3 regions of the Mannheimia pernigra genome follow, and region 1 is predicted to be linked to each of the others. Evidence: riboswitches for the same ligand, from Rfam matches in the RefSeq annotation. Region 1 holds a riboswitch; each other region holds the start of a gene.

The links. Region 1 has a riboswitch for thiamine pyrophosphate ahead of thiB (thiamine ABC transporter substrate binding subunit). Riboswitches for the same ligand answer to the same signal wherever they lie in the genome.
Region 2: linked by a shared signal. The riboswitch ahead of thiM (hydroxyethylthiazole kinase) and the one ahead of thiB (thiamine ABC transporter substrate binding subunit) in region 1 are both predicted to bind thiamine pyrophosphate.
Region 3: linked by a shared signal. The riboswitch ahead of thiE (thiamine phosphate synthase) and the one ahead of thiB (thiamine ABC transporter substrate binding subunit) in region 1 are both predicted to bind thiamine pyrophosphate.

What each region holds. Positions count from the first base shown of each region.
Region 1 covers NZ_CP055305.1:2,107,220-2,117,878, forward strand. The annotation lists gene HV560_RS09975 (lactoferrin/transferrin family TonB-dependent receptor) at 1-1,453, opposite strand, end outside; gene HV560_RS09980 (transferrin-binding protein-like solute binding protein) at 1,539-3,308, opposite strand; gene rnt (ribonuclease T) at 3,443-4,108, opposite strand; gene gloA (lactoylglutathione lyase) at 4,190-4,597, opposite strand; gene HV560_RS09995 (hypothetical protein) at 4,689-5,507, shown strand; gene folK (2-amino-4-hydroxy-6-hydroxymethyldihydropteridine diphosphokinase) at 5,579-6,067, opposite strand; gene pcnB (polynucleotide adenylyltransferase PcnB) at 6,116-7,561, opposite strand; gene dksA (RNA polymerase-binding protein DksA) at 7,695-8,144, opposite strand; gene thiB (thiamine ABC transporter substrate binding subunit) at 8,379-9,332, opposite strand; TPP riboswitch at 9,380-9,523, opposite strand; gene HV560_RS10020 (amidohydrolase family protein) at 9,824-10,659, shown strand, end outside.
Region 2 covers NZ_CP055305.1:975,843-986,501, forward strand. The annotation lists gene HV560_RS04800 (MFS transporter) at 1-1,165, opposite strand, end outside; gene thiM (hydroxyethylthiazole kinase) at 1,158-1,970, opposite strand; TPP riboswitch at 2,034-2,138, opposite strand; gene ilvM (acetolactate synthase 2 small subunit) at 2,299-2,517, opposite strand; gene ilvG (acetolactate synthase 2 catalytic subunit) at 2,527-4,179, opposite strand; gene nrfA (ammonia-forming nitrite reductase cytochrome c552 subunit) at 4,481-5,965, shown strand; gene nrfB (cytochrome c nitrite reductase pentaheme subunit) at 5,984-6,640, shown strand; gene nrfC (cytochrome c nitrite reductase Fe-S protein) at 6,640-7,317, shown strand; gene nrfD (cytochrome c nitrite reductase subunit NrfD) at 7,317-8,285, shown strand; gene nrfE (heme lyase NrfEFG subunit NrfE) at 8,433-10,346, shown strand; gene HV560_RS04845 (redoxin family protein) at 10,350-10,659, shown strand, end outside.
Region 3 covers NZ_CP055305.1:964,764-975,422, forward strand. The annotation lists gene HV560_RS04755 (metal ABC transporter substrate-binding protein) at 1-63, opposite strand, end outside; gene rlmN (dual-specificity RNA methyltransferase RlmN) at 317-1,477, shown strand; gene pilW (type IV pilus biogenesis/stability protein PilW) at 1,634-2,188, shown strand; gene HV560_RS04770 (Tex family protein) at 2,189-4,525, shown strand; gene HV560_RS04775 (SDR family NAD(P)-dependent oxidoreductase) at 4,566-5,387, opposite strand; gene HV560_RS04780 (nitroreductase family protein) at 5,389-5,952, opposite strand; gene sppA (signal peptide peptidase SppA) at 6,056-7,912, shown strand; TPP riboswitch at 7,992-8,088, shown strand; gene thiE (thiamine phosphate synthase) at 8,149-9,678, shown strand; gene cytX (putative hydroxymethylpyrimidine transporter CytX) at 9,671-10,659, shown strand, end outside.

The sequences.
Region 1 (10,659 bases):
AAGGCTTGTCTAAACTTGGGCGGCAATGCTTGCTCACAACTGGATAGTCGCTACAATGCAAGCGGTGCATCTTACTATGTAAAGCAATATCTTGTTTGTCCCAACTTAGTGTTGCCTTGTCTAACCAAGTCGGCTTCTCTACTTGATATTCATACTTTAATCCAACACGACGTTTATAGTGACGCTCATCGAAAAATTTAGCTCTACTATATCGAGTACCGTAAGGAATAGTCTTATCGAAAACCAATCCATTTAATAAAATATCACCTTCGTACACTTGACTTAATTTATAGAGATTATCCGTACTCGGATTAATGTCATTTTTAGTATAGTAAGCTGGCGTTTGCATATCACGAATATCATAACGTTGAGCTGTATTTTCAAATACTGTGCCTAAGTAGTGATATGGCGTAAAACGATAGCCAAATTTAAGAAATACGGAATTGCTTTTGTAGTCCATAGGATTCGGTGCAATTCTATCTTTACCTGTATATTCATTCGCAGAAAGCGTCTCTTTTCTATAGGGTATTTGAGCCAATTGTTGTTTTTCAGCTGCTGACAATTCAGGTGATTCCCTAGATGTAAAGTTATCATTATTGATCTTCACATCCGCTCTTGGTGTACAACTTGCTGGTGTCGAGCAATTATCTTTAATAATAAAGAAACGACCGCCTGGTTGCTCCAATTGACTACCAGGACTAAGATTATAGCGATTTTCATAGCCAGTTAAACGAGCAATTTGATGTTGGATATTATAAGCTTCACTATGAATTTTTGTTTCCTTAGCGTGACGATGTGTGGCAATCACTAAGGCATCAAATCCACTAGACTGACCAGCCATCGCAATTGATTGCATCAATTCACTATTTTTGCCTACATAGGCAGTTTTGGTATCCAATCCCCAATTTTGACCCTCTTTAATAATATCTTGAGAATCTTTAGAACGAAAACCAATTGCACCACCTAACGCACCTGATCCATATTCAGCAGAACTTGCCCCTTTGCTCAACTCAATCGAACGAATATTTTCATATTCAATTTCGTTGATTGCTCCGCCATTCGCCTGAGAACCTGAAGTATTATAGTGTTGTGCTTGTGGCAAACCGTCCACCAACATTGCCACTCTATTTTTATCTACACCACGAATAGCATAACCACTACTTGCCCCTCTCCCCTGTTCTACCACAGAAATACCAGGATCGTAACGTGTTAAATCTCGAATCCTCAAAATTTGATTTTTGCTCATTTCATCATAATTTTTAACGACTTTACCCAAGCCTGTTACTTCATTTTGTCTCTCATGAGCGTAGCGGCTCTCAGTCACAACAACTTCATCGAGAACTGCAGAATGATCGTTTGTCATTTGATGTTCATTAGCAAATAATTGAGAGTGTGAGACGGAAAAAATGACTGCTATAGCAATCGGCGAATAATGGAAAGTATGTTCTTTCATTGTTTTATTTATCCTTTAGATTTTACATTTTTTTGGCGAAAATTACCCGCTTGTTAGAGCGGGTAAGTCTTGGCTTATTCTCTACCTAGCGTTTTCCACCGAAAGTGATACTCACTTTATCTTTATTAGTTTCTGCACTATGCACAATGCCGCCTAATTCAGCAGCTTGCGGACCATAAAAACCACCTTCAAATTTGGCATTAAGATGAACAACTGTACCACCAGCTGTACTCTTATTATCAATATTAAAGCCTTTTTCACCCGTTTTTGCTGTACCGCTAAAACCATTGCCTTCAATCTTTCCATCTAATGTCAGCATCGGATTTGTCTCTAAACCATCATTCGCAATCAATTTACCTTCAATCTTCTTATCGGCAAAATTCACATCAAATATAGAACGAGTGCCATGAGCTTTATCACTTGGCGAATCACCACCTACACCCCCATTCTTACTACGAATAATTCCATCCCAAGTACCAGTATAACGATAAATACGAGCCTCTTTTGGTAAATCAGCAACTGCCGTACGTTCACCCACTAAGTATTGATGCCCGTCTTTATTATCTTGGCTGTCTTGTTCAAATGTGCCGAATTTAACATAGTCTAAATTATTACAACAGACTGAAATTTTGTAATCTTTACCATTTATATTTTTTGTTAATACTTGATAAAAATCCATATCAGCAAAACGTGTTTTTTCTTCTGGCAATAAAGCAATTTGAACACCATCAATAACTAAATGAGTTGCCAGACCAAAAGTATCCATATCTGATTTAGCCAAATCTTTCAAACTCACTTGCACTGAATCAAATTTCTTTTCGACCTTGTCTTCACCTTTTTCATCACGCTTACCCGCAAATACAACGAAAATTGATTTGTCATCTGCCAAAAATTTTCCCGCAAGTTCCTGAGCTTTATCGCCATAAAAACCGCCTTCTACTGTATTACTATCTTTACCAAAGTAAGGATCGTCTGTTTTTAAAGCCTTTGCCTTACCATTAAAGCGGTTTCCGTGGATATTCGCTTCTATCTTATAATGATCAGTAATTTCCTGCTTGTCCTTTTCCCTTGGATTTACATAGCCATTTTTAGTTAAAGTACCTTTAAGCGTTTTATCGCTAAAATTAACCTCAAACTTACTACTATGCCCTATAGGATTGCCTTCCACCTCTGTATTTGCTTGGTTGTTTTCTGGCGTAGCCCCAACATTCGTACCAGCATCACCTCCTTCAAAATACTTACTTTTATTTTTTGCAGATGCATTAGTAGTAAAATCCCAAGTTCCTTCATAAGTTGCTATTTGGGTTGGGAAAGCTTTAGATGGTTGAGTGCCTAAATAATAAACATACCCTGTAGGGCCTGTTTTTAGAAGACGAGGTTCTCCTCGTTTACTTCTCTCGGTTGCAGCATCTAAATGAAGGAAATAACCCGAACGAACAAATTTCATCTCTCGCTTATGATGTAATTTTTTTCCATCGTGAGTATGAATAATCAGGTCTTCATCATCACCAAGCTTTTTCACTTCTTCAAAAAGTTTTTTTACTTCTTTCTCAATATCTAACGACTCACCTACAATAGGCGTGATCGCCTCAATCGCTCCATTTTCCTCTCCTGTGCCACCGAAGAAATTACGACGTGGAATTTTAGTTTGAAATCCTAAGGATGGTTGAGCTGAGCTTTCAGTCGAAGATATCGTTCTACGTTCTGATTTAGGTTGGGCTGTTGAGTCTTTAGAAGAGCTAGAATGAGATGGGCTTGCCTTAACTGAATTGGTATCAAAACTACCACCGTTTGAAGTACAAGCCGAAAGTAGTACAGCATTCAATAAAATAACGCTATTTTTTATTTTAAACACAATTTTCTCCTTAATTAAAAATGATTACCATTTTATTTATATAGAAGAACTGTGTAAATAGCTAGATTATATTTTTTTAGAGAGCCATCTTTTAAATAATAAAAATTGAAAAATAACGCCCATCTTCCTCTACACTAAATGTGTGGAAAGCCGCCCAAATCTTTTAGTTTATTCACCATAGCACAAAATAGCTCTGTGGTCTTTTCGGTATCGTATAATGCTGAATGCGCTTGGTGTCCGTCAAAGTTAATTTGGGCAGCTTGGCAGGCTTTAACTAACACGGTTTGCCCATACATAAAACCAGCAAGTGTTGCGGTATCAAACATTGCAAAAGGGTGGAATGGATCACGTTTAGCGTTAATCCGCTTGATTGCTGCTTGTAAAAAACTCTGATCGAATGTGGCATTATGAGCCACAATAATCGCACGCTGGCAACCTTGTTCTTTCATCGCCCTACGCACCATTTTAAACATTTCAGGGATCGCAATATTCTCTGCCACCGCACCACGCAGGGGGTTATCAATATCAATGCCGTTAAATTTAAGAGATTCGGGGTTGATATTTGCCCCTTCAAACGGTTTGATATGAAAATGGCATTTTTGATCTTCAACTAAATAGCCGTTTTCGTCCATTTTCACAGTAATTGCCGCCAGCTCCAATAACGCATCGGTTTGAGCATTTAGCCCTGCCGTTTCAACATCAATCACAACAGGCAAATAGCCACGAAAGCGATTTTTTAATAGATTATAATCGGTTGGTGGTGTAGTCGATTGAGGGATAGATTCAGTTATATTTTCCATTTTATTTCAACTTAAAAATACAAGCGGTCTGATTTGCAAAATTTTTTACAAATCCGACCGCTTGTGACTATGTGAAAGGAATTAGTTTCCTAATGCGGCTTGTGCGTTTTTATTTTCAATAAATTCGATTTTGTAACCATCGGGATCTTCAGCAAATGCAATCACGGTTGTGCCGCCTAATACAGGGCCTGGCTCACGCGTAATATTACCGCCTGCGGCACGCACATCTTCAATCGTTTGATAAATATCATCAACGCCTAATGCGATATGACCATAAGCTGTGCCTAGTTCGTAGCTTTCCACACCCCAGTTGTAAGTCAGCTCAATGACTGCACTTTCGCTTTCATCAGCATAACCTAAGAAAGCTAAAGAGTACTTGTATTGCTCGTTCTCACTTCTGCGTAATAAACGCATCCCTAATACTTCGGTATAGAACTTAATTGAACGTTCTAAATCTCCAACACGTAACATTGTGTGTAAAATTCGCATATTTTCTTTCCCCCTTGAAGTTAAAAAGTCTTGCGTATTATGGCATAATTTGGGTTCGAAATCATTTTTCTTTATATTTTTGGGATTCCTTATGGCTCACGATAACTATACGCCGTCAAAACTTGAAATTGCCACACACGCCGCCTTGCCAATGGTGTTAATGTTATTTATTGAAATGGTACTTAATTTTTACGCAGCCCCACGCAATGCAATTTTTATCTCTCCTTATTTATTGGCGTTTTTTGTGACTTCTTTAATTGCCCTCTTAGTGTTATGGAAAGGGGAAATTTGTCGTGGGCAAACCAACCGCCTCACTTTTATTTTGCCTTTTTTACTGATTTTTGCTGTGGGGAATTTTATTTATTCGATTGGCTTTACCCCCAAATACAACCCAATGGCAATTGCAAGCTTTGCTGCCATTTTATCTTGCCTAATCTATTTCCGCTTGCCCGAAGATGAAAATTTGTATAACACACTGATATATTGTGGATTTGGTATTGTTACGATTGGTATCATTGAATATTTAGCCATTTATTGGTTTGAGCTACGCTCACTATTTAATGGCATTCGTGCTAATAACTTCGCTCAAGTATTGCTCGGTATTTTATTAGCGGGTTGGTATTTAATGTTGGCAAAAAGCCGTTTAGAGGTTTTCTTGAAATTATTAGTCAAAGCCGCCTTGATTGCGTTGATACTCAACTACTGCTGGTCAGCATTCGTGCTATATCAATATCTACAAGTAATGCCTGAAATGTCGTTACTGCCATTTAGTCTCTATTTTGTCGCACAATTTGTTATTTTATCTATGTTGGCGTGGCTATTACTGGGAAAAAATATCAAAAATCCGACCGCTTGGACTATCTCAACCTTCCTTTCGATCTTATACCCTTTCACGAATGTGGTCATCTAACAAATCGTACAATTACCGTAATATTGCGGTAATTGCTTTTTTATTCAAATTCAGCTCGCTTCGCAACTCTTTTAATTATCTAGTGATTCGTTGAATCTAACCATTTGATGATCTTTAAATTGCTGATAAATATCGGCTAACTTTTCCCCTGTAGGTAATACCAATTCAGGATTTAAATCAAACATAGGTACAATCACAAATTCACGATTTTTCATTTCAATATGCGGCACAGTTAAACGCTCGGTTTGAATTTGCTGATTGCCGTACAAAATAATATCTAAATCTAAAGTCCGCTCACCCCAACGGCGTAAACGCACCCTACCTTGTTCATTTTCGATACTTTGTAGTTTGTCTAATAGTGCTATTGGCGACAAGTCTGTTTCAAATTTCACCACTGCATTTACATAATTGGGTTGATCTTGCGGCCCAATCGGTTTCGAGCCGTAAAAAGGGCTGCTTTCCAAACGAATGGCAAATTTTTTCAATTTTCCGACCGCTTGTTTGATTTGTTCTAGCGGATCATCTAGGTTTGAGCCTAAGGCAATATAAACGGTTTCCATAGTTTTCCTTTGTAAAAACGGGCAGTCAGATTGGTCTGCCCGACGAAATTATTCTGCCTTTGCCGATTTTGGCTTTTTCTTAAAGGTTCTACGGCGGCGTTTTTTCTTCTGTTCAAGCTGAGCCTGTGGTAAATGACGAAAAGATTTTAATAACTCGCCACGTTGTACATCATTACTAAATTGGTACTCGTGCCACCACGCAGAGAGTTCAACCAAATCGCCGCCCTCAATTTCTGCACGCATAACCAATAAATCAAACCCTGCACGAAACTTAATATGTTCTGATGTTTGCTGTGGACGATTGCCTGCACGCTTCGTCATCTGGAATTGCAACGCCCAAATATCGCGAATGACTGAGGTATGACGGCGATGTAAAGCGATAGCCTTACAACTCTCTGCCAAAATATCATTTGCTGCAAGTAGCATCGCATCGTGATTGTTGAAACCACCTTCATTTTTAAGCTGTTCTATTTTTTCACACAATGGATACCAAAGCAGTGCCGCAAATAAAAAAGCAGGATTGACAGGCAATTTATCAGCAATACGTTCATCCGTCGAATTTAACGCTTTAATAATCATACGCTCAGCATTAGAGTCGTTTTTTGGGGTGAAAAATGGCGTTAAAACGGGGAATAAAAATTGCCACAAATTATACTCACGCAAGAGCTGATAAGTTTTTAGCCCTACGCCTGTTTGCAATAGCTTTAACGACTCATCAAATAAACGAGCCGCTGGAATATTCGTTAGCAGTACCGCCATATCACGAATTGGATCCTGCGTTGGTTTATCCAAAAACATATCTAGCTTCGCCATAAAACGAATTGCTCTGAGTAGCCGTACAGGATCTTCTTGATAGCGAATAGCAGGCTCACCAATCAAGCATAATTTACCCGCTCGTAAATCTTCAATACCGCTAAAAAAATCAAAAATTAAATTACGTTTAGTGTCGTAATATAAAGCATTAACCGTAAAATCTCGTCGTTCGGCATCATCTCTTAACGTGCCATAGACGTTATCACGAAGTAACATTCCCTCATCGCTGACTTTTGAAATTTTATCATTACGGTGAGATTCGTGCCCTGCTCGGAAAGTTGCCACCTCAAAAATTTCACGCCCATACATAATATGTGCTAAACGAAAACGACGACCAATTAATCGGCATTGTCTGCCAAAAATACGTTGAATTTCTTCTGGACGAGCATTCGTTGCAATATCAAAATCTTTTGGTTTTTTCTCAAACAGAAGATCTCGAATACAGCCGCCTACGATGTAGGCTTCAAAGCCAGCAATATGCAATTTATCGACAATAGAAAGTGCATTTTTAGGAAATCCCTTCGGGCTAATGCCGTATTGTGAAGCATTCACCACAAATTTTTTATGCACTATATGTGATGGTGCATTATGATGCCCTTTCTCTCTGTTTGACTGACTTTTTGATTCTGTAAATTTAGGCGTAGCACGCTTTGAGCGATGATGGCTTTGCTCGCTCACCACTTGCTTCTCTCTTGCCTGGTTTTCATTTTCCGTATTTCGTTTTTTCGGTTTGGAAAACAATGACTTAATATAATTAAAAATAATACACCTCTAAATAGTAAATGCCTCTTAAAAAAGAGGCATTATGCACAAATTATAAACCTAATTGCTTTTCTCGAATTTCAGCTAAGGTTTTACAATCAATACATAAATCTGCTGTTGGGCGAGCTTCTAAGCGTTTTATCCCAATCTCCACACCGCAGGTTTCGCAAAAACCATAATCATCTTCTTGGATTTTATACAATGTTTGCTCAATTTTTTTCAACAATTTACGTTCGCGATCACGATTACGAAGCTCTAAGCTAAATTCTTCTTCTTGGCTTGCACGGTCGTTAGGATCAGCAAAGTTCGTCATATCTTCTTGAAGCTGGCTTTTAGTGCGTTCTGCTTCTTCCATAATTTGACTATGCCAAGCTTTTAGAATTTTATTGAAATGCTCACGTTGAGCTTCATTCATATATTCTTCATCTTTTTTAGCTTCATAGGGCTGCACGCCTGCTAATGCCAATAATCCGAGAGAGGTGGTTTTAGCCGCTTCAGTCATAGATTTACTCCTTGTTTGGAATTTTATTGTTAAATTATTCCCGAATAACAAACTAACTTCCTTGTAACTACTTTATACGAAAAAAATCAAATCTTCGGGTTTTTAGTAATGGCGGCTATAAATAACACAAAATTAACTGACTCACAAATAAATTTGCAAGATTTTTACATTTATGGATTTATTTGCACACAATTATAGCCGAATATCAATTCGGCTATTTATCTGCCTATTTATTTACCAACTTTTTGACCAATCAGCAAGCCATTTTTGCACTACCTCATTAGATGGTGGGGTAAATGCTAATTTTTTATAGGTTGGCATATCTGCAAAAGCAGGGTCTGTTCCCTCAGCTAAAACAGGGTTCATCACATTATGATAAGAAATAATATGTTGTGACTCTGGTTGATGTAAAAATTCAAGAAATTGATTTGCTAGGGCTTTTTGCTTAGTCGTTTTTACAATAGCAGCATTTTCAACTTGAACTAAATGCCCTTCCTCGAAAGGGGCAGCGACATACTTATCCGTTTTTTCGTGCCACTTATGATATAAAGGAGAGGTGGTATAACTTAGCACGAGATCCGACTCCCCTTTTAAGAAAGCCCCGTAGGTTTCAGACCAGCCTTTACCTACTGTTACTGTGTGTTTTGCTAATGTTTTCCACGCGTTTGGCGTTTCATCACCATAGACCTGATTTACCCACATTAAGAAGCCACGCCCAACACTGCTGGTTCTAGGATCTTGATAAATGACTTTGAGATCTTGGCGTTCCACAAGCTCTTTTAAACTTTTAGGCGGATTTTTTAACTTTTCTTTATCATAAATAAAGGCATAAGACCCCATATCATACGGAAAGAAAATTTTGTCTTTAATCTCTAATTTAGTTTTGGCCTCAAATTCGGTAAATAATCCGCTTTTCTCTGCCTCAGCTTGTAAGAAATTATCAATACCTAATACCACATCAGCTTTGGTTTTTTTGCCTTCTAAACGGACGCGATTAAACATCGTTACGCTATCATCAAACGGCATAAACTTTAAATCGCACTGACATTCTTTCTCAAAATTCTGTTCCAACTTATAAGCAGGGCCATATTCAGAGGCAAAAGAGCTGTAAGTATAAACTGTTAGTGTTGGTTGATTGGCAAATGCCGTAGCAGTCAGTAATGCCAGTGAAGATAAAATCAATTTCATAAAAAAGTCCTTCTAAAATTAAGTAGATAGAAGGATTTAAGAAAGGCAAAGTTGCTTATCTCAAATCCCTACGCTGATATTAATCAGATCAGGTTCTATGGGTATTTCTCAGCTACAAGCGGTTTGATTTGTATAAAATTTTGCAAATTTTTACCTAAAAACAACCGCTTGTTGCACCCCAATGAGAACGCCTTATTGTAAAAAGTTTATCGACTAATTTCAATCATCGCAAACGTTTGCTATTTAATAAAAAACGCATTATACTACCGCCCTAGTCCAAACAAGGAACTAGAAATGAATTCTCTTATTTTCAAAACACAAAATGCTAAACAGCTACGCATCGTTTTTCGAGGCGTAGCTGTTTTTTTATTCATTTCTAAATATTAAAAATCGCTGTAAAGCGATTTTTTTGTAATATCAGCTCAATTAAGAGCAACTACCTAAGCCGATTTTTAAACCCAAATTGATAATATTGAAAAGGAATAGCATATATGAGCCTGTTGATTCGCACCTTAAAAGGTCATATTCGTGATGAAATAATCAAACAAGGAGGCTGGGTTAATGCACACGCTCACGCAGACCGTGCATTTACGATGACACCAGAGAAAATCACCGTTTACCAAAATGCGAATCTACAACAAAAATGGGATTTAGTCGATGAAGTTAAACGCAATTCAAGCGTTGATGACTACTACCGTCGCTTTTCACAAGCAATTGAGTTAATGATTTCACAAGGCGTAACTGCATTCGGAACTTTTGTTGATATCGATCAGGTATGTGAAGATAGAGCTATTATTGCTGCCCATAAAGCACGTGAAGTGTATAAAAATGATATTATCCTAAAATTTGCCAACCAAACTTTAAAAGGTGTTATTGAGCCAACTGCGAAAAAATGGTTCGATATTGGCTCGGAAATGGTCGATATTATTGGAGGGCTGCCCTATCGTGATGAACTTGATTACGGCAAAGGCCTGGAGGCAATGGATATTTTAATGGATACCGCCAAATCGCTCGGTAAAATGTTACACGTCCACGTCGATCAATTTAACTCACCAACAGAAAAAGAGACGGAACAACTTTGCGATAAATCAATAGAGCACGGAATGCAAGGCAAAGTAGTAGCAATTCACGGCATCTCGATTGGTGCTCATCCCAAAGAGTATCGCAAAATGCTATATCAAAAAATGCGTGATAGCCAAATGATGGTCATTGCTTGTCCGATGGCGTGGATTGATAGTAGCCGTAAAGAAGATTTACAACCTTTCCATAATGCCTTAACACCTGCTGATGAACTCATTCCTGAAGGCATTACAGTTGCAATCGGCAC
Region 2 (10,659 bases), 1.0 Mb from region 1:
TACCCGCGGTGGTATAAGCAAGCGATGCCCCTGTGTAGCGGACTTCAGTGGGGAATAATTCAGGTAAGATGACTGCCATTGGACCGAAGCTTAAGCCGATTAAGATCATTCCGATGCTCAAGAAAATGAAGATCGAGATTGGTGTGCCGTTTTCTAAGAAGAAGGGCATACTGAGACCGTAAATTACTGTTGCCCCAGTGGCAATCAGTAGTAATAATCGGCGACCAATGCGGTCGGAATATAAGCCAGAGAAGAAAATGGCGATACCAAAAATTACCGAAGTAATCAGTAAATATTTGGTGTAGAGATTGGCAGGCAAGCCTAAGCCTGTTGCATAGCCAGCCTTAGAAATTGCCACAGGACTTTTCACGAAAATGGGAGTAAAGGCAACCAAAATATAGAATAGAACATAGCCAGCAGTCGCAATCAGTACGCCGATAATAAAGGGTTTGAAATGCTTGCTAAATAATGTTTTCAGCGGTGTGTGGTGATTTTTTCCTTGTTGCTCCGCTTTCAGAAAAATTGGGCTTTCGCTGATTTTAATACGGATGTATAAGCCGATAAAAATCATCACAATAGACGCTACAAATGGAATCCGCCACGCCCAGTCGAGGAAGGCTTGCTCGCCATAAATTAGGTTTACGAGATAAAACGCTCCGTTGGCTAACAATAAGCCGATTGGCGCTCCCATTTGCGGAAAAATGCCAAAAAATGCCCGCTTGTGTTTCGGTGCGTGTTCAGTTGCAACTAAGGCTGCACCGCCCCATTCGCCACCTAAGCCCAAACCTTGCCCTATACGGCACAAACAGAGCAGCACCGTTGCCCAAATACCAATTGCAGCATAGTTTGGTAGCAAGCCGATAGCTACAGTGGATAATCCCATTAACAGGAGCGAGGCGATAAGTGTTTGTTTTCTGCCATATTTATCGCCAAAATGTCCAAAAAGAATTGATCCCATCGGGCGAGTGAAAAAGGCAAGAGCTAGCACAGAAAGTGACATTAATTGGTTTGATACAGGGTCATCACTATTGAAAAACTGTACATTAAATACCAGTACGGCTGCCATTGTGTAAATATAATTGTCAAAATATTCAATCGCGGTACCGACCATTGAGGCAATTGCTACTTTTGCTGGGCTTGATTGTGTGTGATGAGTATTAGACATATTCCACCTTTGCATATTGTGTGATGGCTTCTGTTGTTAAAGCGCCTAATTCATTTAAAAGATTAACGGCAAATTGTCCATACTCGGTTGATTTGAGAGATTGGGCGGCAATTTCGCCAGAAACGGCATAAGCAGTGCAAGCCTCAATCAGTGAATTAAAGTATTGATCTTTTTCTGCTACGGCTAAAAATGCTCCGCATACTGCACTGAGTAAGCAGCCAGAAGCCGTAATTTGTGGGAACATTGGGCTGCCATTTTTCACTAAAACTGTGCGTAAGCCATCGCTTACTACATCGGCTTCACCACTGATGGCGATTAGGGTTTGGTAGCGTTTAGCAACTTGTTTGGCGATTTCTACCATATTGTGTGAGCCTTCTCCAGCATCAACCCCCTTGGCTTGCCAATCTACTCCTGCGATAGTTGCTAGCTCCCCGGCATTACCTCGAATAGCGGTAAATTGAATTTCGTTTAGTAACGTTTCAACGGTTTGGCGACGAAATGATGTTGCCCCAACGCCCACAGGGTCGAGTAGAACAGGGATACCTAAATGGTTGGCCGTTTTGCCAGCAAGCACCATTGCATCGATTTCTTTTCCGATTAATGTGCCGATATTGATTACCAAGGCAGAACTTAGTTTAGGCATATCTTCCATTTCTTCAATGGCTGCAGCCATAATTGGCGAAGCACCGAGAGCCAATAAGCCATTGGCGGAAAAATTGGCTGCAACAATATTAGTAATGTTGTGAACAAGCGGTCGATTTTGCCGAATTTTTTGCAAAAAGCGTGGTTGAAATGATTTGGTCATCGTTTATTCCTCAAGGTTGAAAAAAGAAACGCACCAACACAAACGGGGAATGAACAGCGGAGATTTGGCTTGCTTTTAGTTTCCTACGTCAGTGCTAACTGCATCAGGTTCAACGGGTATTTCTCAGCTTGCATTATGGGTATAAGGCAAGCACCCCGACTAAATGAGTGGCTAATATAATCTTTAAAAAAAGGGTTGTAAAGTAGATTATCGCTACTTTGTTTCTAAGCCATTTTTCGGCACGGCTTGCTAAACAATTTGTTCTGAGGAGAGAATGGTCAGTTTTTAGCGAAAAAAACCGTGTATTTTCTACACGGTATTAAAAAGATTAGTTGATTTCGATCACATCAAACAATTTGTCTAATTGATGAGTTAATAGTGAAAGCGGGCGTTGGCTGGTTAGGGTGAGTTTTAAGTCAAATACGGTATCATTTTCTTCCACATTCAAACTTTTCACCTCAAATCCACGGTGGCGGATCACACGCAAAATACGCTCTAAGGTTTCTGGGCGTTTGTTCGCTTTAATCGTTAATTGGTAGTGTGCCATTTGGTTCTCCTATATATCATCATCTAGCATATCGGCATTACAAGCACCAGGTGGAACAAGTGGCCAAACGTTTTCTTCTTGTGGAATGCAAACGTGAAGTAAATATGCCCCTTTGGCATTTAACAAGCGGTCAATTCCGTCCGAAACTTCGCAAGCCTTTTCAATACGTTCGCCCTCAATATCAAAGGCTTTAGCGAGCATAACGAAATCGGGATTGTCGTCTAAAATTGTTTGGCTGTGGCGACCGAGGAAGAAGAGCGATTGCCATTGACGAACCATACCTAAGCGTTGGTTATCTAACAGTAAAATTTTAACAGGTAAATTGGCTCGCTTGATTGTACCAAGTTCTTGGATATTCATCATAATTGAGCCATCACCTGTAATGACAATCACTTGGTCATTAGGGCGAGCAACTTGGGCTCCAATTGCAGCAGGTAAACCAAATCCCATTGAACCAAAACCAGCTGAGGTGATATAGTTTTTCGGATCATTATAAGTGAGGTGTTGTGCCGACCACATTTGGTGCTGCCCTACGTCTGTTGTGACTACACTATTTGGAGATTTACGCTCTGAAAGAGTGTGCAACAACGCCGTAGAATCAATATGTCCTTCACCACTATTTTCTTGATATTGGAAATCAAACTGCTGCTTGAGATTACGCACATTGTCACGCCATAAATCAATGTTTAATGGCTGAGCTAAGCTATTTACAGCCTCAATTAGATCACCTTTTAACGCAATTTGTGCTTGGCGTAGTTTATTGATTTCCGCATTATCAATATCAATATGAATGACTTTTGCGTGTGGGGCAAAAGTATCTAATTTACCTGTTACACGGTCGTCAAAACGTGCACCGCAGGCAATCAGTAAATCACACTCTTGTACTGCATAGTTTGCAGCTTTTGTGCCGTGCATTCCGATCATTCCCATATAAAGCGGATCGGTTGGATCAATTGTGCCTAAGCCTTTTAGGGTGGAAACAGAGGGGATATTTGCAATTTTTGCAAAATTTCTGACCGCTTGTACGCCTTCTGCCATACCCACACCACCACCAACGTAAAGTACAGGTTTTTTTGCCTCTAGCAATAGTTGCTTAGCTTGTGCTAATTGTGCTTTATTTTGTGCAGAGGCTTTTTCTTTGGCATAGACAATAGGCTTAGCATTCGTTGTGGCTAATTGTATATCACGTGGTACATCAACTAGAACTGGGCCAGGTCTGCCACTTTGGGCAATTTGAAAGGCAAGGGCTAAAATTTCAGGTAGTTCTTCGATATTCTGTACGATGAAGCTGTGTTTGGTGCAAGCAAGTGATAAGCCTAACACATCGGCTTCTTGGAAAGCGTCGGTACCGATTAAGTGGCTGGCAACCTGCCCTGTAATTGCAACGACAGGAATGGAGTCTAAGGCTGCATCACCTAAGCCAGTAATTAGATTGGTTGCACCTGGTCCTGAAGTGGCAATACAAACGCCTACTTTGCCAGTTGAGCGTGCGTAACCAATCGCCGCCATTGCTGCACCTTGTTCATTGCGACAGAGCAGATGATCTAAACCTGAGTCGTAGATGGCATCGTAGGTGGGCATAATTGCACCACCTGGGTAGCCAAAAATCGTGGTCACAGCGTGAGCTTTTAGGCTTTCAGTAATTAATCTTGCACCATTCATTATGTTGTGTCCTTGAGATTTTTTATTATGTAAAAATGAGCTGTATAGATACCATAAATTTATCATTTTTTAAACTCTATTTTTGCACTAAATAAAAGTGCTTTTTAGATTTCAAATTAACCATTAAGAGGTATTTTTTCAGGGTTTTATTGATTTAATTCAATAAATCTTCACTTTGAGATAGTCGAGTTGATTTAAATTGAATATTCTCCCAAATGAGTTATAGGATTTCCTTATTAATTTAATAGGCAAAATCCTTATTTATATTTTTGATGATTTTTATCTGAGTGGGAGAACCAAAATGAAATTTTTAGCAAAAAGCCTAATAACGGTGACAATTTCAATATTGGGGTGTTTACAACCAGCTTTAGCTGAAGAAGCAAAAAAAGAGTCTTTAACAGATAAAGCACTTAAACACGAAAAATTAGGGGTAACAATTAATTCTGCAAACCATACTTTTGCAGAAAAATATCCGTTGCAATATAACTCTTGGAAAGCAACTTCCGAATCAACAGATCGTGGTAGTGCATTAGCAGCAGATCCACGTTATGTGGTGTTATGGGCAGGCTATGCCTTCTCTAAAGACTATAACAAACCCCGTGGTCACTATTATGCGATTACTGATGTGCGTGATATTTTGCGTACTGGTGCACCAAAAGATGAAAATGATGGTCCACAGCCAATGGCTTGCTGGACGTGTAAAGGCCCTGATGTCGCCCGCTTAATTGAAGAGAAAGGTGAGCGTGGTTATTTTGATCCTAAATGGGCAAAATATGGTTCAGAAATCGTGAACTCTATCGGTTGTGCTGACTGCCACGATACTAACTCAGAAGAATTTAAACAAGGTAAACCAGCGTTACAAGTAGCTCGTCCTCACGTATTGCGTGCCTTAAATACTATCGGCTGGAAATTTGAAGAGTTAGACAAACACGGCAAACGCCCAGCAGTCTGTGCGAACTGCCACGTGGAATACTATTTTAAAGATAAGAAAGATGTTACTTTCCCTTGGAAAAACGGCGTAGATGTGGATAGCATCGAGAAATATTATGATGAAATCAATTTTACCGACTGGACTCACGCTTTATCTAAAGCTCCGATGTTAAAAACACAGCATCCAGATTTTGAAGTTTGGTCACAAGGTACTCACGGCAAAAACGGCGTAACTTGTATTGACTGCCATATGCCTAAAGTGAAAGATAAAGAGGGTAACGTTTATACTGATCATAAAATCGGTAATCCATTTGATAACTTTGAATCAACCTGTAAGACTTGTCACGAGCAAAGTAAGGAAACATTACAAAAACGTGTTAAAGAGTATAAACACGATGTTAAAGAGGCAATGATCCGTTTAGAAGATCAATTAGTGAAAGCTCATTTTGAAGCGAAAGCAGCTTGGGACGCAGGGGCAACACAAGATGAGATGAAAGACATTTTAACTGCAATTCGTCATGCCCAATGGCGTTGGGACTATTCAGCTGCAGGTCACGGTAATCACTTCCACGCACCAGATGTTATGTTACGCACTATTGCAACGGGTATTGATCGTGCAGCAGATGCGCGTGCGGCACTTGGTGTGGTACTAGCGAAACACGGTGTAGCAACGCCTGTTGCAATTCCTGATATTTCAACTAAAGAGAAAGCTCAAAAAGCAATTGGTTTAGATATTCCTAAAGATCAAGCCGCGAAAGATGAATTCTTAAAAACTGTTGTTCCACAATGGGAAAAAGAAGCTCGTGCGAAAGGCTTGTTGCCAGCAGAAGATGCACCAAAAGCAGATACAAAATAATGTAGCTTGAGGTGAACTATGAAAAATGTAATCTTAAAAACGGGGCGATTAATTGCCCCAGTACAAGCGGTCATATTTGCAGTTTTTTTTGCAATTTCTAGTGCAAATGCGGTAATGCCTGAACAACCAAAGCCACTTTGGCAATCAGAAAAAGTAGATGATGCACAAATTGCGACTGATGCAAGACGTGACCCAAACAAATATTGTACTCAGTGCCACGAATCTGCTAATGCAACGGGTAAACCTTTCCATCACGCAGGAAAACATTTCCAAAAAGAGGTGAAAAGCCCGAATACTGGCGAGCAACTCACTTGTGTGAGCTGCCACGGCAATATGTCTGAAAGCCACCGTAAAGGAGTAAAAGATGTAATGCGTTTTAACCCTCACGGTAAAGCAAGTAATGCAGATCTTGAGCGTTCTATTAATGAACAAAACCAAGTTTGTGTAGCTTGCCATACTCCAGAGAAATTACGTGAGAAATTCTGGGCTCACGACACACACGCAACTAAAATTACTTGTACAAACTGTCACGAGATTCACCCAGAAAAAGATCCAATGAAAGGCATTCCTGAAAAAGATCGCATTAAACTTTGTACGGATTGTCATACCAAAATTCATTCAGGCGAATTCAAAAATCCTGAAATGAAAGCTAGAGAAGCAAAAGGAGCGAAATAATGACTTGCACCCGTAGAGATTTCGTCTCAGGGGCTAGTGCTATCGCAGTTGTGGCAAGCACAGGGCTTGCCACCTCTATAACTCTTGCTACTGAGAAAGAACAAAAGAAAATTCGCTATGCGATGGTACACGATGAAACTGCTTGCATTGGTTGTACCGCTTGTATGGACGCTTGCCGTACTACGAATAAGGTGCCTGAAGGTGTATCTCGTTTAGAAATTATTCGTAGCGAGCCATTTGGTGAATTTCCAAATGTACAATATGAATTTTTCCGTCAATCTTGCCAACATTGTACTCATGCCCCTTGTGTGAGTGTTTGCCCAACAGGTGCATCATTCATTGATTCTGAAACTGGGATTGTTGATGTAAATGCAGATTTGTGCGTAGGTTGTCAATATTGTATTGCGGTTTGCCCGTACCGTGTTCGTTTTATTCATCCTGAGAAAAAATCTGCCGATAAATGTAACTTTTGCCGTGATACTAACTTAGCAGAGGGTAAACAACCAGCCTGTGTTGAGGTTTGTCCGACTAAAGCCTTAACTTTTGGTGATATGAATGATCCAAATAGCGATATTTTCCATAAAGTGAAACATAATTTTGTTTATCGTACCAAGATCTCATTAGGCACAGAGCCTAACTTATATCACATTCCATTTGGTAAAGGAGAGCGTAGATAATGAATGAATATGTCCCTTTCCAAACCCCAAACCTTGTTTGGGATGGCACAATTGCTATTTACTTGTTCTTACTGGGTATTTCATCAGGAGCAGTTCAGTTAGCGATTGCTTACCGTAATAGTGGAGCCAAACTTGAAAAACCGAGCCAGAACTGGATTATTCGTAGTGGCGCAATACTTGGCATATTGCCAACATTAATTGGTTTAACGTTATTAATTTTTCATTTAACAAAGCCTTGGACCTTCTGGAAGTTAATGTTTAACTACAGTGGTACATCGGTAATGTCTATGGGGGTAATGTTATTCCAACTTTATATGGCCGTCTTGCTTGTTTGGATTGCTATTATGTTTAAAGATTGGGTGGCTGTTTTTATCAATCGTTATCTTCCATCATTAAAATTATTGTTAGGTTGGATTGATACGCTTGAGGCAAAACTCCTAAAACCGATTGAATTTATCTTATTTGTATTAGCCGCTGTACTCGGGGCGTATACAGGTTTCCTACTTTCAGCGTTAATTAGTTACCCAATGTTAAATAACCCTGTATTGCCAGCGTTATTCTTAGCTTCTGGTGCATCATCGGGTATTGCAGCAACATTCTTAATGGTGCTACTGGCTGGCAAATTATCAGGTGAAAGCCACGAAATTTACTTTATGCACAAATTTGAAGTGCCTATTATGGTAACGGAACTCGGCTTAATTGTTGCGTTCTTCGTAGGATTACACTTTGGTGGAGCAGATAAATCACTTGCTTTAACGAATGCACTTAGTGGCTTTTGGGGAACGCTTTTCTGGATTGGGGTAATGCTCATCGGTATTGCCATTCCGCTGATTGCCAATATTTTTGGCAGCCATCGCTTAAAGCATAACGTAAAATTTATTATCTTGATTTCTGTTTTCGATTTAATCGGTGTACTCTGTTTACGTTACTTTATTCTTTACGCAGGGCAGCTTACTGTGGCAAGCTAAAGGCAACATTGAATAAAATCATTGTTATGGGAGCTAGTTCTTTTTTGAGATCTCGCTCCCCTCTTTGCTAAAGAGGGAAATCTACTTGAGTGTATATTATATTCTTTGCTAATTTTTCTTCACAAGCGGTTATTTTTTGGATAATTTATGCTACCTGAACTGGGCTATTTTTCACTTTTATTGGCAGCGATTACAGCCATTTTTCAAGTCAGTTTTGCGATATGGGGCGAAGTTCGTAAGCAATATCATTGGCTGGCGTTATCGTCTTTGTTTACCTATTTGCAAGCTGCTTTCATAAGCATTTCCTTTTTTGCCTTAGTTTGTGCTTTTTTAACTGATGATTTCTCCGTGATTTATGTTGCTGCTCACTCTAATATCCAACTTCCTCACTTTTTTAAATTTGCAGCCTCTTGGGGTGGACATGAAGGTTCAATGCTGTTTTGGCTTATGGCGTTAGTGCTTTGGTCAGCCGTATTTTGTACATTTTCCTCGAAAATTGACCGCTTGTTTGCTCATCGAACCTTAGTAATGCTTGGGCTAATTTCACTTGGTTTTTTGCTTTTTATTTTATTTGTCTCTAATCCTTTTGAACGAGGCTTTCCACCGCCGCCAGAAGGACGAGATCTCAACCCAATGTTGCAAGATATTGGCTTGATTTTCCATCCTCCGTTGCTTTATTTAGGCTATGTTGGCTTTGCAGTGAGCTTTGCGATGATTGTCGCTGCGTTGATTTCAGGTGGAATGGATGCTGCCATAATGCGTTGGATTCGCCCGTGGGCGATGATTTCGTGGGGATTTCTTACTGCGGGAATCCTTTTAGGGGCTTGGTGGGCGTATTATGAACTAGGATGGGGTGGCTGGTGGTTCTGGGATCCTGTTGAAAATGCTTCATTAATGCCCTGGTTGTTAGGTACTGCCCTTGTGCATAGTTTAATTGTAAGCCAGCAGCGTGGGGTGTTCTATTACTGGACGATTTTACTCGCTATTTTTGCCTTTGCATTGAGCTTATTAGGCACATTTATTGTTCGCTCTGGTGTTTTAACGTCTGTTCACGCATTTGCCATTGATCCTGATCGTGGAATGGCGTTGCTGATATTATTTTTCAGCCTCAGCTTTATCGCCTTAGCACTTTTTGCATTTAGAGCAACGTTATGGCAAGGCAAAGTTCAGTTTAATTTGCTGTCAAAAGAAACCGCCTTTCTGATGATTAACGGTTTATTCAGTGTAGCTGCTTGCGTCGTGTTATTGGGCACATTCTACCCAATGATCTTCACTATGATGAACTGGGGCGCAATTTCAGTTGGAGCACCTTATTTCAATAGTGTGTTTGCCCCTCTTGCTTTATTGCTGATGATTATGATGAGCTTGGCGACTACGTTACGTTGGAAGCAGCTCCCAATCAAACAAATTTTAGTGAAATTATGGCTATTTCCAGTAGCATTTGCTATCGCTATAGGGCTGATTTATCATTCTATTTCCACCCGACCGCATTTTGAGTTGGTGTTATTGCCAATTGTGTTTATAAGCCTTGCGATCTGGATTATTCTAACTCACATTCCCTATTTGCGATTTATGTTTAACATCCGCCCGCTTGCAATGCGATTAGCTCACATTGGCTTTGCAGTAGGCGTGGTTGGCGCAATGATGAACAGTTATTACGGCGATGAAATCGGCGTTCGCTTAAAAGTAGGTGAGCAGGCTGAATTAGCAGGTTATACTTTCAAATATGAAGATTACAATGATTTAATTGGCCCAAACTACACGGCTGAGCAAGCCGTTTTCTCGATTAGTAAAGAAGGTGAAACTCTCGCTAATGTGATGCCAGAAAGACGATATTATGATGTTCGTACGATGACAATGGCAGAAGTAGGGCTATACCACCACTATTTGGACGACATTTACATTGTAATGGGCGATAAATTTGGTCACCTAGAATATGCTTTCCGCCTACACTACAAGCCTTATGTACAAGCCCTGTGGCTTGGTGGGCTGATTATGATTTTAGGTGCATTGCTGGCGTTGTTGGGGTATTGCAGACCCTCTTTTTCAAATAAAGACTAAAAAATGAAGAAAATATTTTTACTGATTCCGCTGTGTCTCCTGATTGCCATTGTAGGCTTTCTTTCTGTTCCACTCATAAATAAAGATGCCCTTTCTCCAACGGAAGATTGGCAGGGCAAGCCATTTCCAGAATTTGTGGGCAAGAATTTGCTCGATAGCAACGCCCATTTGAACAATAACAGCCTACCGAAAGAGCCTTATATTCTCAATGTGTGGGCGAGCTGGTGTACTTGGTGCATTAAAGAATTTCCAATTTTGTTAGAACTAAAACAGCGAGGCGTACCGATTGTCGGCTTAACCTACAGCGATCGCC
Region 3 (10,659 bases), 1.0 Mb from region 1:
TGCAATGGCTGAGCTAAATCCTAAAGTTAATACGAGAGCTTTTTTGATTTTTGATAATTTCATCTTCAGCCTCCTTATTTTGTTGAGAATGATTATTATCGTGGCATATTCTATAGATCATTGGCTTGAATGTAAATAGGCTTGTTTTTTATAAGGTTATATTTTTCCTGTTTAACAAGCGTATATTCGCTGTTGCGTTAAGAAAAAATAACTAGCCTAAATTGGCAAGAATCAGTAGAATTAACACCCTTTGAAATTATTCTCGCAAAACTAACCTTTTGCCACAAACCGTGTAATAACGAGGCTTTCAAACTTTATGTCAGAACAAATCACTAATCCTGATTGTGGCTCAGTAGAGCAACCAAAAGAGAAAATTAATTTATTAGATTTAAATCGCCAAGAAATGCGCGAGCTGTTTGCTGAAATGGGTGAAAAGCCGTTTCGGGCCGATCAGCTGATGAAATGGATTTATCATTTTGGCGAAGAAAATTTCGACAATATGAGTAATATCAATAAAGTATTACGTGAAAAGTTAAAATGTATTGCTGAAATTAAAGCACCAGAGGTGGCGGTAGAACAACGCTCGGCAGACGGAACAATTAAATGGGCAATGCAAGTGGGGGAGCAGCAAATCGAAACTGTTTATATCCCAGAAGATGATCGTGCAACCCTTTGTGTTTCTTCACAAGTGGGCTGTGCATTGGCTTGTACTTTCTGCTCAACTGCTCAGCAAGGTTTTAACCGCAACTTAACTGTCTCAGAAATTATTGGGCAGGTATGGCGTGCTTCTAAAATCATCGGCAATTTTGGTGTGACGGGTGTTCGCCCTATTACTAATGTCGTAATGATGGGTATGGGTGAGCCATTATTGAATATGAATAATGTGATTCCAGCAATGGAAATTATGTTAGATGATTTCGCTTACGGTCTATCAAAACGCCGTGTAACGCTTTCAACTTCAGGGGTTGTGCCAGCATTAGATAAAATGCGTGAGCAAATAGATGTGGCGTTAGCGATTTCACTCCACGCACCAAACGATGAATTGCGTGATGTTTTAGTACCAATTAATAAAAAATATAACATCAAAATGTTGATGGAGTCAGTGAACAAATACCTTGAGGTATCAAATGCTAACCACGGTAAAGTCACTATTGAGTATGTAATGTTAGATCATATCAACGACAGCACCGACCATGCTCATCAGCTTGCGGAGGTGTTAAAAAATACGCCGTGTAAAATTAACTTGATTCCTTGGAATCCATTTCCAGAAGCGCCGTACGGCAAGAGTTCAAACTCTCGTGTAGATCGCTTCCAAAAAACATTGATGGAATACGGCTTTACTGTCACTGTGCGTAAAACTCGAGGCGATGATATTGATGCGGCTTGTGGACAGCTGGCTGGTGATGTTATTGACCGCACCAAACGCACCCTTGAAAAACGTAAATTTGGACAAGGAATTGAGGTCAGAACGCAATAAATTTGCATTTAAAATGAAAGGCAGGTTTTCCTGCCTTCGTTCTTTTTGTGATCTGCGTCGAAAAAGTCATATAAAAAATTTCCTTTCTTGAAGAAAATCGCTAGTCTTAGCTTTTGTGGAACAGTAAAATTAACCCCTTTGTTGTAGGAGAACACTATGTTTGCAAAATTTTTCTCAAAAATAACCGCTTGTATAATACTATTTTTATTAGCAGCTTGTTCTTCTCGCTTTCAGCCTTCCTCTGACGCAGAATTTAATCGATCGGAAGCGGTGAAAGCTCGCATTAATCTTGCTTTGGCTTATTTAGAGCAGAGCAATTTCCCCAAAGCGAAACAAAATATTGATAAAGCCCTGATTCACGATGAAAAGGATTATCTACCTTATTCGGTATTGGCGTACTATTATCAAAAAACAGGGGATACTGAAAATGCTGAAAAATCCTATCAAACTGCCCTAAATTTAAGTAAAAATCGACCTGATGTTTTAAATAATTACGGTACTTTTTTATGTAAGCAAGGTCAATTTCAGCAAGCTTATCATCAATTTGAACAAGCAGTTGAAAGCGAAGCACCTTATTATCATCAGGCAGATACTTTAGAAAACATCATTTTATGTGCGAAAAAAGAGCCGAATCTGAATAAAATAACGGAAACCTTAACTAAGCTCGAAAAATTAGACAAACAACGAGCAATTTTATTGAAAGGAAAGTAAATGACCGAAATAACCAATGAGCTAAATACTCAAATTAGCCATATTATTGCTAATGAGCTGAATGTTGGATCTCATCAAATTTTAGCCGCCATTCGTCTATTAGATGAAGGGAATACCATTCCATTTATTGCCCGCTATCGTAAAGAGGTCACTGGTGGTTTAGACGACACCCAGCTTCGCCATTTTGAAACTCGCTTAATTTATTTGCGTGAAATGGATGACCGCCGTCAAACCATTCTCAAATCGATTGACGAGCAAGGTAAACTCACTGATGCGTTGCGTGACAAAATCCTGCATTGTGAAAGCAAAACGGAGCTAGAAGATCTCTATTTGCCTTACAAACCAAAACGCCGTACTCGTGGGCAGATTGCAATTGAAGCGGGGCTCGAGCCATTGGCAGAAACCTTATGGAACGATCCGAAACAAGATCCTGAAACCTTAGCGGTAAACTTTGTGGATGCTGAAAAAGGCGTAGCTGATACGAAAGCAGCGTTAGATGGGGCGAGATATATTTTAATGGAACGTTTTGCAGAAGATGCTGAGCTACTTGCAAAACTCCGCCAATATTTGACCGCTTACGCTACGCTTGAATCTAAATTGATTGAGGGGAAAGCGCAAGAGGGCGAGAAATTCCGTGACTATTTCGCCCATAGCGAGCCGTTTAAAACGGTACCCTCTCACCGAGCGTTAGCGATGTTCCGTGGGAGAAATGAAGGCATTTTATCGCTAACGTTAAATGCGGATCCTGACGCTGAAGAGGGGAGCAAAACCAGCCATTGTGAAACAATTATCCGTGAACATTTAGGCGTTATTTTCAATAATCAACCTGCTGACAAATGGCGTGAGCAGGTGATTGCGTGGACGTGGAAAATCAAAGCCGCTCTGCATTTAGAAACTGAACTGATGGGCAGTTTGCGTGAAAAAGCTGAAGAGGAAGCGATTGATGTCTTTGCTCGCAATCTTTCTGCTCTGCTGATGGCAGCACCAGCTGGGGCAAGAAATACAATGGGGCTAGACCCAGGTTTGCGTACGGGAGTGAAAGTGGCCGTTGTGGATAATACGGGTAAATTATTAGATACTGCAACCGTTTATCCACACACTGGGCGAGAGGCAGAAGCTCAAATGGCAATTTTCACGCTCATTAACAAGCACAATGTGGAATTAATTGCGATTGGTAATGGTACGGCTTCCCGAGAAACCGAGCGTTTCGCCAAAGAGGTGATTAAGGAAATTAAAGAAAACAAACCACAAACTGTGGTGGTGAGTGAGGCAGGTGCTTCCGTTTATTCTGCTTCTGAATTTGCAGCAAATGAGTTTCCGAACCTCGATGTTTCTTTGCGAGGTGCGGTATCGATTGCTCGCCGTTTGCAAGATCCATTGGCTGAATTGGTAAAAATTGAGCCGAAAGCGATTGGCGTTGGGCAGTATCAGCACGATGTGAACCAATCCCAGCTGGCTCGTAAATTAGATGCTGTGGTGGAAGATTGCGTCAATGCGGTAGGCGTAGATCTCAATACCGCTTCCGCTCCGCTATTAGCCCGTGTAGCTGGAATGACAAAAACGCTGGCTCAAAATATTGTGGCGTTCCGTGATGAAAACGGACGTTTCAATAGCCGTTCTGAGTTGAAAAAAGTCCCTCGTTTAGGGCCTAAAGCCTTTGAGCAGTGTGCTGGTTTTATGCGAATTATTGGTGGAAAAAATGCGTTAGATGCCTCAAGCGTTCATCCAGAGGCTTACCCAATTGTGGAAAAAATCTTACAGGCGACTACGTCCACCTTGGCAGAATTAATGGGTAACGGCTCGAAAATCCACTCGCTGAATGCGAAAGATTTTGTAGATGAACAGTTTGGCTTGCCAACCGTGAACGATATTTTCAAAGAGCTGGAAAAACCAGGGCGTGACCCTCGTGGAGAGTTTAAAACCGCTGTGTTTATGGACGGTGTGGAAGACATTTCCGACCTAAAAGCAGGAATGATTTTAGAAGGCACAGTAACTAACGTGGCAAACTTCGGTGCCTTTGTGGATATTGGTGTCCACCAAGATGGTTTGGTGCATATTTCAATGCTCTCCAACTCGTTTGTGGAAGATCCGCACTCGGTGGTGAAGGCAGGCGATGTGGTGAAAGTTAAAGTGATAGAGGTTGATGTGGCTCGAAAACGTATTGCACTTACAATGCGTTTAGATGATAAACCAACCGAGAGGGTAGAACCTACAAGCGGTCGAAATTCCCCCGAAATTGGCAAAAAACCGCAAAAAAATGACCGCTTGCGAAGTGATAGCAGCAGTCCTTTTGGCAACAATGCCTTTGCCGATGCGTTGAAAGGCTGGAAGAAGTAAGGAAGTTGATTAGGCTGAAATGCTATTGGGCGATGATAAGTTATCCCCCAAACTTCCGATTCATATAATCAAAAGCCGCTGTGGGTAAAATTCGTCGTAACCACCAGAAAAGCTTGGTGGGAAAGGTGATTTGATAGCGTGCTTTTGGTTTTTTAGCATTTAAGGCTTTTAAGCAAGCCTCGGCACAGGCAGAGGCTGGTAGCGTGAATGGATTAGCATTGCCCTTTGTGGTTAAGCGTTGGTATTGAGTTTGGTTTAGCGTTTTGTGATAGGAATTTTCCACATCAATATATTGTTTGAGCTTTTCCACCGAATTTGGGCGGAAATTGCTTTGAATCGGGCCAGGTTCGATTAGCGACACATAAATATTTGAGCCGTGTAGTTCACATCTGAGCGTATCCGCTAGCCCCTCCAAGGCGAATTTTGTGGCGTTGTAAGCTCCACGATAGTGCATTGCGGCAAAGCCTAAAATGCTGCTGTTGATTAAAATTCTGCCGTGGTTTTGTAAGCGGAAAATTTTCATCGCCTGATTAATTATTTCCCACGTTCCGAATACGTTCGTTTCAAAAATTTCACGCAACGCCTCTCGTGGCACATCTTCTGCACAGCCAGGCTGACCATAGCCAGCATTGCAAAAAATGGCATCTAATTGACCGCTTGCACGCACATAATCAAAAGCATTTTGGATATGCGCTGAATTGGTTACATCAAGCAAAAGGCAATCGAAGCCTTCTGCTTGTAGGCGAGCCACATCTTCAGGCTTGCGACAACTGGCAATCACTCGCCAGCCTAATTTTTTGAGGTGCTGTGCTGTAGCATATCCAATACCAGAAGAGCATCCTGTGATTAAAATTGTTTTCATCTTATTTAATATAGCTTACAAAACCATCTAAATTATCACTTTCTGGTGCCAGAGAAATCTGCCCATCTTCTTCAGGTGAGCCAATCATAATTAAGGCAATGACTTTGTCTTGTTCTTGGCAGCCAAAAGCAGAGCGAAGAGCCGATCCGTTTACCCATTTGTTCGTAATCCAAACGGTATCAAAGCCTAATGAATTTGCTGCCAATTGAATGGCATAACCGCTACATCCTGCAGTTATCATTTGCTCCCAAGCTGGGACTTTGGCAATGTTATGATCCAGTTTTGCGATCACGCCAATTATTACAGGGGCTTGATTAGACAATTTTTCTGCTTTTTTTAGGCGATCTTCGCCCATTTCAAATTCTGCTACGGCATCTTTGAAAAGCTCACAGAGTTGAGGCATACCGCTTTTTTCTATGACGACAAAATGATAAGGCTTTAAATGACCGTGATCGGGAACTCGTAGCCCAGCTTTTAAAATTTGCTTGAGTTGCTCTGGTGTTGGCGCTTTATTGCCAAATTTTTTACTAGAGCGACGACGATGTAATAAATCTAAGATTTGCATAAAGATCACCTTTTATGAACTTCTTTTGCTCAAGAATAGCATATTTTATTCATTCCGTGATTGCTTTATACTGTGCAGACTGTTTTATTTTTAGGAATTTCCGATGTTAAATGTTCTAAAAGCGATTTATCGAATGTTTCTCTGCGTTAGAGAGTGTGTTATTAATCTCTTTTTTATCTTATTTATTCTATTATTAATCCCAATCGTAGGCTTTATGGCCTCTTCTCAAAATATACAGAAGCCGGTTTTTACTCAAGGGGCATTACGTTTAAATTTAGATGGCTACTTGGCGGATAATCGTGAAGAATTTGCCGATTTTTACCGCTTGATCCGCTATGAATTAGGTGGAACAGAATCTGTTAAAATTTCAACCTTTGATGTGGTTCAAGCGATTAGAAAAGCAAAAAATGATCCGCAAATTACAGGTTTGGTATTAGATTTACACAATTTGAGAAATGCTGATTTTTCTTCTTTGGATTTTATCGGTAATGAGATTAATGCTTTCAAAGAATCGGGTAAGCCAGTGATTGCAATTGGCGAGCAGTATTCACAAAAGCAATATTATTTAGCTACTTTTGCTGATGAGATTTATTTAAACAAGGTTGGGGCTGTTGCATTACAAGGTTTGAGTTACTCCAATACTTACTTCAAAGCCTTGTTAGACAAGATTGAAGCTGAGCCGCATATTTTCCGTGTTGGCACTTATAAATCAGCGGTTGAGCCTTTTATTCGTGATGATATGTCTGAAGAAGCGAAGCAAAATGCACGTGGCTGGTTAAATGGCACTTGGCAGCAAATGGTAGATATGATCGCTCAAAATCGAAAAGTGGAGTCACAAGAAATTAATTTATCGCCTGACACTTATATTGAAAAATATAAGGCAGCGAAAGGTGATGATGCACAGTTTGCTTTACAGCAAAAATGGGTAACGCACTTAGTGTCTAATCAAGAGCGTAAATCAAAATTGATTGAACATTTTGGAGAAAATAATGAAGGGGATTATAACCACATTGAATTTCTGGATTACTTCCTTGAGCTGAACGACCGATTTGAAGAGATAAACGTGCCTAAAATTGCGGTAGTGAATGTTGAAGGCTCAATTATGACGGGTGAGAGCGATCAAATGAGCGTAGGCAGTGAAACTATCGTTAAATTACTGCAAGACGCTAGAGCAGATAAAAACGTAGAGGGCTTGATTTTGCGTATAAATAGCCCAGGTGGTAGTGCAGTGGCATCGGAACTTATTCGTCAAGAGGTTGAGGAATTCCAAAAAGCAGGAAAACCAGTTGTAGCTTCAATGGGCGGAGTTGCGGCTTCAGGTGGTTATTGGATTGCTGCAACCAGCGATAAAATTATCGCCAGCCCGAATACAATTACAGGCTCAATTGGTATTTTTGGTTTAGCTGTAACTTTTGAGAAAACGGCTAAAAAATTAGGTGTAAATGAAGATGGCATTGCAACGTCACCACTGGCAGAGCCAATCGGCTTAAAACGTTTACCGAAAGCACAAGGCGAAGTGCTGCAAATAGCCATTGAAAACGGCTACGACCGCTTTTTAGAACTTGTTTCTCGTGGCAGAAAAATGTCAAAAGAAGCGGTGGATAAAGTTGCTCAAGGGCAAGTTTGGTTAGGCGTTGATGCAAAAAAATACGGCTTAGTTGATGAATTAGGCAATTTTAATGTTGCTTTTGATACATTATCCGAGTTAATCAACCAAAAACGTGAAGCGCAAAGCAAAGCGAAAGTTGAGCAATTTGGCGTGCAATGGTTTGCAGAGCAAGATGAAAGTTTGTTTGGTACTTTAGCAAGAGATTTTAAAACGCAGTTACAAGTTAGCCTAACCAGCTGGCTCGATGTGCCGGTGCTGAAACAATCACAACACCAAGTCGAGATGCTTTCACGCTTTAATGATCCAACACAGATGTATCTCTATTGTTTAAATTGCGGGAAGATAAATTAACTGCTAATTACAAGCGGTTCATTTTCCAGATAATTTTGCAAATTTTTTGTGGAAAATCACCGCTTGTAAGCTATACTAAAAACTCTTGTCGGAGTGCCGTAAGGCTGAGATCGCAAAAGCGAGATCCGTGGAACCTGTAGGTTAGAACCTGCGTAGGGAACAAGTTTCAACATCAATTTTTTGCCTATTGCCACATCTCTGACAAGCAAACCCTAACGTTAAAAGAGGATTTTGCGATGTCTATTTCTAATCATTTCCATCAACAATCAAAGGTTATCTGGACGGTTGCAGGCTCAGACAGCTGTGCTGGGGCTGGGCTTCAGACTGATTTACACACTTTTCACGATTTCAATTTAGTCGGCTGTTCGGTGGTGACCTCTGTGACCGCTCAGCATCCACACGGTGTGCTTTGTGTGACGCCAGTTGATGATTATACTTTTCGCCAGCAGTTTGAGGCGTTGCTCATTCAAGGCTATCCAAATGCGATTAAAATTGGCTTGCTTTGCTCACAATCTCAAGTAGAGATTTTGTGTGAGTATATTCAAAAAATTAGGAAGGAAAGTGAAAGTTATTGCTTTATAGTTTATGATCCTGTGGCGGTGGCGAGCAGTGGACAAGCTTTGTCGGAAAGCCTTTTACTGCCCGTGGTGCAACAACAACTTTATCCATTGGTCGATTTAATTACTCCAAACGGTACGGAGTTATCTTTACTCAGCGAAACGGAAATTACTACTTTTGAGGATGTAAAAACTGCTGCTCAAACCCTCTTCCAACAAGGCATAAAAGCGGTGTTGGCAAAAGGCGGTCACTTTGAATGGCAGAACGAGAGGGTGAGCGATTATCTGCTCACACCAAAGGAAATTTATGTATTTCATCACCCTCGTTTAGAAAGTGTAAACAATCACGGAACAGGTTGCACTTTTGCTTCAGCGATTGGTGCGATGCTAGCAAAAGGCTTTGATTTGCCTGATTCCATCACTGTTGCCACCGCTTATCTGCAAAAAGGTTTATCAGAAAAAGAAGGCAAAGGGCAAACAGCATTAAGTTCACTATGCCACACGGGCTATCCAACCGATGTTCATTTCTTCCCACAAACTGAACTGCTTTATGCCCCGTTAGCATTGCCAAAAAATGGGTTTGCCCCGACGGATTATCAGCTTGGGCTTTATCCTGTTGTTGAGAGCTTTGAGTGGATTGAACGCTTGATTTTAGAGGGGGTAAAAACTTTACAAATTCGAGTGAAAAATCAACCGCTTGCAGACGTTGAAAAGGAGATTGCTCGCTCTGTCGCACTTGCCACACAACATAATGTGCGGCTGTTTGTGAATGATTACTGGCAGCTTGCGGTGAAATATCAGGCTTATGGCGTGCATTTGGGGCAGGAAGATTTGGCCGTTGCAGACCTTGATGCAATTCAACAAGCTGGGTTGCGACTTGGCGTTTCCACCCACGGCTATTTTGAAATTATGCGAGCCTTAGCAGTGAGGCCTTCTTATATCGCTTTTGGGCACGTTTTCCCAACCCAAACTAAAGCGATGTATTCACAACCACAGGGCTTGAAAAACTTGGTGAATTATGTCGATTTGGTTGCTCCACTTCGGATGCCAACGGTAGCGATTGGTGGTATTACTGAAAAAAATATCAAACAGGTGATGAGCTGTGGTGTTGGCAGTGCGGCGGTGGTGAGTGCGATTACCAAGGCGGAAGCGTGGCAACAAGCGGTCAAAAATCTAGAAAAATTTGCAAATGGAGGTGTCAATGAGTAGAACTCTTAGCTCGCTTAACAGCGGATTAATTTGGGCTGGGGCAGGCATTAGTGCCAGTGCAATTGTGGTTGGCACTTGGATTGCACCGCTCGGCTGGCGGCAAGGCTTGCTAGCAATTATACTTGGGCATTTGCTAGGCGGTATTTTATTTTTTGCGGCTGGCTTTATCGGGGCGAAAACGGGAAAAAATGCGATGCAAACGGTACAAATTTCCTTTGGTAAAGGCTCAGTGTTTTTCTCGCTTGCCAATGTGTTGCAACTTGTTGGCTGGACGGCAATTATGATTTACACAGGAGCTGAAATCAGCAATGCGTTAAGTTTGGCGTTATGGGGATTTTCCGCTTTTAGCCTTTGGGCTGTCTTGCTTGGTGTGCTGATTATTTTATGGTTATTCACAGGCTCAAATCAGCTGGGAAAATCTAAACTCGCCACACTCATCGCAATGTTTGGATTGACGTTATGGCTAAGCGTGAAAGTGCTAAATGGGCAACCCAATTCCACTATTTCAGGCGAAATGCCATTTAGCACAGCAGTAGAACTTGCTACTATTATGCCGCTTTCTTGGTTGCCACTGGTTTCTGACTATACCAGCAAGGCGAAAAAGCCATTTTCCGCTACCTTTTTCGCAAGCGTAGGCTATTTGCTGACCAGTGGGTGGATGTACGCTCTTGGTTTGGGAATGGTGCTGTTTACTGGGCAAAGCGAAATTGCGCCAATGCTTTTGCTGACAGGAATGAGCTTGGTAGGTATTGTGGTGATGATTTTATCTACAGTAACGACTACTTTTCTTGATGCCTACTCCGCAGGGGTGAGTACTAGCAATATCAGTGCGAAGCTGAAAGAAACGCCGACAGCCATTGCAGTGACGCTCATTGGCACGCTGTTAGCCTTGAGTTTACCCGTTACGCAATATGAGAATTTTCTGCTGCTGATTGGCTCTGTTTTTGCTCCAATGATTGCCGTGCAAATTGCGGATTTCTT